Regions from separate parts of the Sphingopyxis chilensis genome, predicted to be linked through region 2. Evidence: riboswitches for the same ligand, from Rfam matches in the RefSeq annotation. Region 2 holds a riboswitch; the other holds the start of a gene.

Region 1 (3,412 bases), 1.0 Mb from region 2:
ATGCCGGCATAGATGCTGCGGCCGAGCGAGCCATAGCGGTAGGCCGTCATATAATGCTCGGCGAAGATATTTTCGGCACGCGCGAACAGCTTCACCGCGTCGGACAGTGCAACTTCTGCGCGCAGGTCGACGAGCGTATAGCCACCCAGCCGCTGGGCGTTGCTCGCATTGTCATAGCTCTTGCCCGACCAGCGCAGCGCCGCGCCGAGTTCGAGCCCGAAGCCGAAGCCATAACTTGCCGATGCATTGGCGGTATAGCGCGGGCGGCGCGGCAGCCAATTGCCGAAATTGGCGCCCGCCGAACGATCCTCGGAGGCTATCCAGCTATAATTGCCGTCCACCGTCAGCGCGCCGAGGGTGAGCGCCGCGGAGCCTTCGACGCCATGCGCTTCGCTGCGCGCGACGTTGAGATAATATCCGAAGCGCGGGGTGGGCGGGTTGATGCCGGGAACCGTGCAGAGCGGATCGGTCGAGGGCGTCGAACAGCCATTGTAGATGATCTGGTTCGTCGTCGTGCGATCGAACCAGATCGCGCCGACGACGAGTTTGCGGCCCAGAAGATGCTGTTCGATCCCGGCTTCCCAGCCGTGCGCTTCCTCGGGGTCGAGCCCGACATTCCCATATTCGCTGAACAGCTGGTAAAGCCCCGGCGCCTTGAACCCCTCGCCATAGCTCGCGCGCAGCACCGTGCCCGTCGAAAGGCGCCACACGCCACCCGCCGCGAACAGCGTCTGCCCGCCGTAGCGATCATGATCGTCGTAACGGACGCCGCCGTTGAGCGTCAGCCCGTCAACCGGCTCGACGCCGAGCTGGCCATAGACGCTCGTGATCTCGGCCTTGCCGCGCACGAAATCGGGGAGCGGGGTTCCAAGCGATGCCGAGGGCGAGCGGCTGCGAAAGTCCGAGCGTTCGTTTTCGACCCCGAAAATCGCGGTGATGCGGGCGCTGACGTCGAAGCTACCCTGATATTCCCAGCGCTTGTTCGCGCCGTCGGCCTCGAAACTGCGCGGCCGCGCGCGGTCAGGGTTGAAATTGTCGCGGTTCGTGTCGGTATAGGCAAAAGCGATCCGGTTGCGGAATCGCCCGCCGGCAAGGTCGAAATTCAGCCCCGCATAGCCGACGAATTCCTTGTTCAGCCCATAGTCGTTGCTATCGGTGTTGAAGCCGTCGAATTCGACCCGGCCGCTCGAATAAGTGCCGTGCACTTCGGCGCTGACATTGTCGGCGAGCGCCAGTTCGGCGCGGCCCGAGGCATTGCTGTTGCGATAGCCGTCGCGCTCGGTGCCGCCGAACGCCTCGGCGTGCGACGAAATGCCGTCGGTGGTGAAACGCTGGCCGCCGAGGCGCCAGCTGAGTGGCCCCGTTCGCCCGCCGACCGCGGCGCGCGCGCTGACGGTCTGGCGCGACCCAGCCTCGAGGTCGAAGCTGCCTTCGAGCGCCTTTTCGGGCGAGGCGGTGACGATATTGACGACCCCGCCGATCGCCTGGCTGCCCCATAGGATCGACTGTGGCCCGCGCAGCACCTCGATCCGCGAAATATCGCCCGCCAGCAAATTGGTGAAGTTGAAGCCGCCGCCGGTCGATGATGGATCGTTGAGCTTCACCCCGTCGATGACGACGACGCTATGCTCGGACTCGGCGCCGCGGATGCGCAGCGAGGTCGACGTGCCATAGCCGCCGTTGCGCGAGATGCTGATACCCGGCGTGCGGAGCAGCAATTCGGTGACGCCGATATCCTGCGCGCGGTCGATCGCTTCCTTGTCGAGCACGGTTATCGACGACGGCACTTCGTCGAGCGCCAGCGGCGCGCGCGTCGCGGTGACGATGATGCTGTCGCCGTCGGCGGCGACGGCGTGTGCGGAGGGTGCGTCCTCGGCGGCCGCGGCGGAGGAGGCCGCGACGGCGGCAAGGCAGATCGAACTTCGGAAAATAAATTTGAACATATAATCAACCCATCGACAATGCCGCCCGCGCGCGCGGGCTCGATGGGTTGTCCTTTGGGGACGCACGACATCGAGCCCGCGCGCGAACGCGGCCAAGCTTGTCGTCATGCGGGTTCACCCCCGTCCGCCCGGCACACCCTGTCCGGTCGAAAGACGACGGCGACGGGCAGGTCTCCTGGCTTGCGGGTCAGCGCCGGTCGGCCGCCTTCTCGGGACTGAAAGTCCCAATGGCATGTGGCCGATGGCTCGCCGCGTACAGTTGCAGGGGCAGCCGGGGTTTTCCCGTTCCCTCTTAGTCCCCGTCGCCGAGGAACCTGTCGCTTGCCGCGGCCGTTAGCCGGTTTTGGCGGCCGCGGTCAATCGCCGCGACGGGAGCGCGCGATCGGTCAGAACAGCCCTGGCAATTCCCGCTGCGCCGCGCTCGGGCGCTCGGGCACCAGCATCGCGGGGGCCGCGGGCACCAGCATCCGGCTGCTGCGCGCCGCCGCGCCGGCACTCGCATCGGCGATCCGGGTCGGGCAGGCGTTGCCGGCGAGGAAGTCGATCGCGGCGCGGATCGACGCCTCGCGCGGGTCGCCGAGCGGGAGCGTCAGATCATCGTTCGCGGCGCAGCTGTTCGCGATCTTCGGTGCGAGCCCGTCATAATAATCGCTCTGTCCTGCGGCATTGCCCGTGGCGAATGCGACCACGCGCATGCGGTCGTCGCATTCGGCCTTGTCGAGCGCGATCTGGCCGACCGGCTTGCCATAGGTGTTGCTGCCGACGAGCGTCATGTCGGCGCCGAGATAGGGCAGCATCGAATTGATCACCAGCTCGCTGGCCGAGGCGGTCGATCCGGTTCCGATGAAGGCGATGCGCGTCGGCGCGATCGATTGCGCGACCGGCGCGAAGCGATGCTCGTCGTCCTCGCTCGACTTACTGCTGCGAAAGCGCGTCTGCGAAAAGAGCTGGCCGGCGCGCCCCGCGCCCATCAGGTCGCCCATAAGATTGGCCGTCGAAACCAGACCGCCGCCATTATAGCGGAAATCGATGATGATGTCGGTGACGCCCTGCGCGCGGAAATCGGCGAAGGCATTGGTCAGCTGGCCGTCGGCCGACGAGATGAAGCTGCGCAGGTTGAGATAGCCATAGCTCCGCCCGCCCTCGGTGATGACCTTGGCGCCATAGCGGTCCGAAACCGGGTCGAGCGAATAATCGGCCTTGGCGACGGTGACGTCGCGCGTGCCGGCCGCGTCGGTGATGCGCAGCACGCGGCTCACCCCCGGATCGTTCGGGCCGAGCGCATCGGCCAGTCCCGCCGTCCCTTCGGCGGCGACGATGCTCGCAACGCTCCGCACATTGCCGCTGTTGGTGCCGATCCCGACGATCGCGGTGCCGCGGTCGATCCCCGCAGCAAAGGCCGGCGCGCCCTCATAGGCTTCGGCGATGACGACGCGCTGACCCGCCGCGTCATAGGCCATGAGCACGCC
Region 2 (3,412 bases):
TTATTGCGCGTCGGGGCTGTCGGCGATCGGTCAGGCGGTCGCGAAGGTCGCAAGCGGCGAAGCGACGCACGTGCTGGCCGGGGGTGTCGAATCGATGAGCGGCGCGCCTTTTCTCGGCGATTGCGCGGGTTTCTATACCAACGACGAACTTCCGCCCCGCGCGCGCTTCGTCCCGCCTGTTCTCGCGGCCGATCGCCTTGCCAATGCCGAGGGCATCAGCCGCGCCGAACTCGATGCTGTGGCTCTCGCTTCGCAACGAAAGGCGGGCACCGCCGAAAACAACGCCACGCTTCAAAAATCGCGGATCACAACAGGCCCGCTGGTCGGCGAGGAGTGTATTCGTCCGCAAACCACCGCGGAATCACTCGCCGCCGCGCCGCCCGCGTTCGGCGAATTGCAGCAGCAATATGCCGGCGCACTCGAAGGCGCGAGGTTCGAGCCACTCCACAGCATCGCGCACGCGCCGCCGATCTGCGACGGCGCGGGGCTGGCACTGGTCGGCGGCGAAGGGCTTGGCATCACGCCGCGCGTGCGCGTCGTCGCCTTTGCCGAAAGCGGCGGAGATCCGGCCGCGTCGCTGACCGCCGGCTTCGCGGCGATGGACAAGGTGCTGACGCGCGCCGGGCTGACCCTGGACGACATCGACCGGATCGAGTTCATGGAGGCTTTCGCGGTAACAATCGCCAAATTCCTGCGCGACCGCGAAGCCGATCCCGTGCGCGTCAATGTCAGCGGCGGGCACCTCGCCAAGGGGCACCCGATGGGGGCAAGCGGCGCGATCCTGACCTCGACCCTGCTCGATGCGCTCGACACCTGCGGCGGCCAATACGGCCTGGTCGTGCTGACCGGCGCGATGGGGGTCGGCGCGGCGATGGTCATCGAACGACTGTAAATCCCGATTGCGCAAAACTGCCGTTCCGCTATGGGCGGCGCGTGCGGGGCTTGCTCCGCATATGATCGCGCCGGTGCCCGAGAGGGCTTAAAATGGGAACGCGGTAGGCGTGTCGGAAGGCGCGCCGAAACCGAGGCTGTCCCTGCAACTGTAAGCGGCGAGCGAGATGCACTGGTCCGGAATTGCGGATCAGCCACTGGGGAAACCTGGGAAGGCGTGCATCAAGCCCTGACCCGCGAGCCAGGAGACCTGCCGGCGTGGGTCGCTCAATGCCAGGGCCCAGGGAGTGGCCAAGGCACGGAGGTTTCCGTCGAGCGACGACCAAGCGGCTGGGGCCGCTTCGGTGCCGGGGTTGCAGGCCTTTACGCCACTTGCGACGCCAGCATCGGTCGATCGCGCTCGCGTTTCGGCAGGCTCCGCCTTCGTTGCCGGCGTGCGGGGGCCTCCCATGTTGAAATCCACGACCCTATCCTTGATCGCACTGACGGCGGCGACGCCCGCTTTCGCGCAGACCGGCGACGATATCGTCGTCACCGCGTCGGGCATCGAACAGCCCCGCGACGAGGCGGGGCAAGCGATTACCATCATCGACGCCGATACGATCGAGACGCGTCAGTCGGTCGACGTCGTCGACCTGCTCGCCACGACCCCGGGGGTGCGGTTCAGCCGGACGGGCAGCATGGGATCGGTGGCGAGCATATCTCTGCGCGGCGCGGAAACGACGCAGACGCTGGTGCTGATCGACGGCGTCAAGGTCAACGACCCGAGCGGCATCGGCGACGGATATGATTTCGGGCACCTGCTGACCGGCAATATCGACCGGATCGAAGTGCTGCGCGGATCGAATTCGGTCGTGCACGGAAGCCAGGCGATCGGCGGCGTCGTCAGCCTGACGACCGCGACCCCGGCTAAAGGCTTTGCCCCCAAGGGATCGGCCGAATATGGTTATAGCGACAGCTTCACCGGCAAGGCCGATGTGTCGGGCACCGCCGGACGCATCTCGGGCGGCATCGGCGGCGCCTATTTCCGCACCGACGGCATTTCGTCGGCGGCGGTCGGCGCCGAGAAGGACGGTTACAAGAATTTCGCCGGCAACGCGCGGTTGAAGGTCGCGTTCAGCGACGCGCTGAGCCTCGACCTGCGCGGCTATTATATCAACGCCGACCTCGATTATGACAGCTTCTTCGGCGCGCCGGCGGACAGCGCCGACGTCGCGAAGCTCGACCAATATGTCGGCTATGCGGGGCTAAACCTCGGCCTCTTCGACGGCCGTTTCACCAGCCGCGCCGCGGTGACCTGGCTGCGCAACGACCGCGATTATTATTTCATGCGCGGCACTGCGCCCGACTATGGCTATTCGGGCACCAATTTGCGCTTCGAATATCAGGGCGTGGTGACGCCCGTCGAACAGGCCAGGCTGATCTTCGGTTACGAGCATGAGCGCCCCGATTATGATTTCTTCGGCTTTGGATCGACCGACAGCCAGCGCGCGAACATCGACAGCGTCTATGCGCTCGGCATCGTCCAGCCGTTCGCCGGGCTGTCGGTGACGGGCGGGTTCCGTCATGACGATCACAGCCAGTTCGGCGGCGCGACGACATTCGGTGCCAACGCCAATTATTCGCCGAATGACGGCGCAACCAATGTGCGCGCAAGCTATGGCGAGGGATTCAAGGCGCCGTCGCTTTACCAACTGTACGACGCTTTCAGCGGCAATGCGGCGCTGCGCCCCGAACGGTCGAAAAGCTATGATGTCGGGATCGACCAGAGCCTCGCGGACGGGCGTGCGCTGGTCTCGCTCACCGCGTTCCTGCGCAACACCAACGACCAGATCAATTATGACAATACGGCCTTCACCTATGGCAATATCGACCGCACGCGCGCGAAGGGCGTCGAGGCGACGCTGGCGCTGAGGCCGATCGACGCGCTGAACGTCACCGCATCATACAGCTATATCGATGCGCGCGACCGCTCGGGACGCGCGGTGTTCGACGGCAAGCGCCTGCCGCGCCGCGCCGAACATGCGGTCAGCCTGTCGGCCGATTATGATTGGTCGTTCGGCCTGTCGACCGGCGCGACGCTGACCATGGTCGGCGACAGCTTCGACGATGCGGCGAATGCGGTGCCGCTCGATGGCTATGCGCTGGCGGGCATCCGCGCCTCCGTCCCGGTCGGGCCGAATTTAGAGATTTACGGCCGCGTCGATAATCTGTTCGACGCCGATTATGCGACCGCCTTCAATTACGGCACTTATGGCCGCGCCGCCTATGGCGGCGTGCGGGCGCGCTTCTGATGAAGACGCGCACCGACGCCGAACATGCGGCGAAGATGAAGAAGATCCAGGCCGCGCAGAACAAGAAGGTCGCGGCGAAGACGGTCGAAAAGGGGCTGGTGATCGTCCACACCGGCCCCGGCAAGGGGAAGACCTCTGCCTCACTCGGCATGGCCGTCCGCGCGATCGGTCACGACATGAAAGTCGGTGTCGTGCAGTTCGTGAAGGGCGCGATGGCGACCGGCGAG

Evidence for each region. Region 2 has a riboswitch for cobalamin ahead of VSX79_RS04245 (TonB-dependent receptor plug domain-containing protein). Riboswitches for the same ligand answer to the same signal wherever they lie in the genome.
Region 1: linked by a shared signal. The riboswitch ahead of VSX79_RS18375 (TonB-dependent receptor plug domain-containing protein) and the one ahead of VSX79_RS04245 (TonB-dependent receptor plug domain-containing protein) in region 2 are both predicted to bind cobalamin.

The regions. Positions count from the first base shown of each region.
Region 1 is NZ_CP142394.1:3,905,903-3,909,314, forward strand. It holds gene VSX79_RS18375 (TonB-dependent receptor plug domain-containing protein) at 1-1,943, opposite strand, end outside; cobalamin riboswitch at 2,092-2,276, opposite strand; gene VSX79_RS18380 (S41 family peptidase) at 2,330-3,412, opposite strand, start outside.
Region 2 is NZ_CP142394.1:953,637-957,048, reverse strand. It holds gene VSX79_RS04250 (acetyl-CoA C-acyltransferase) at 1-892, shown strand, start outside; cobalamin riboswitch at 947-1,163, shown strand; gene VSX79_RS04245 (TonB-dependent receptor plug domain-containing protein) at 1,341-3,185, shown strand; gene cobO (cob(I)yrinic acid a,c-diamide adenosyltransferase) at 3,185-3,412, shown strand, end outside.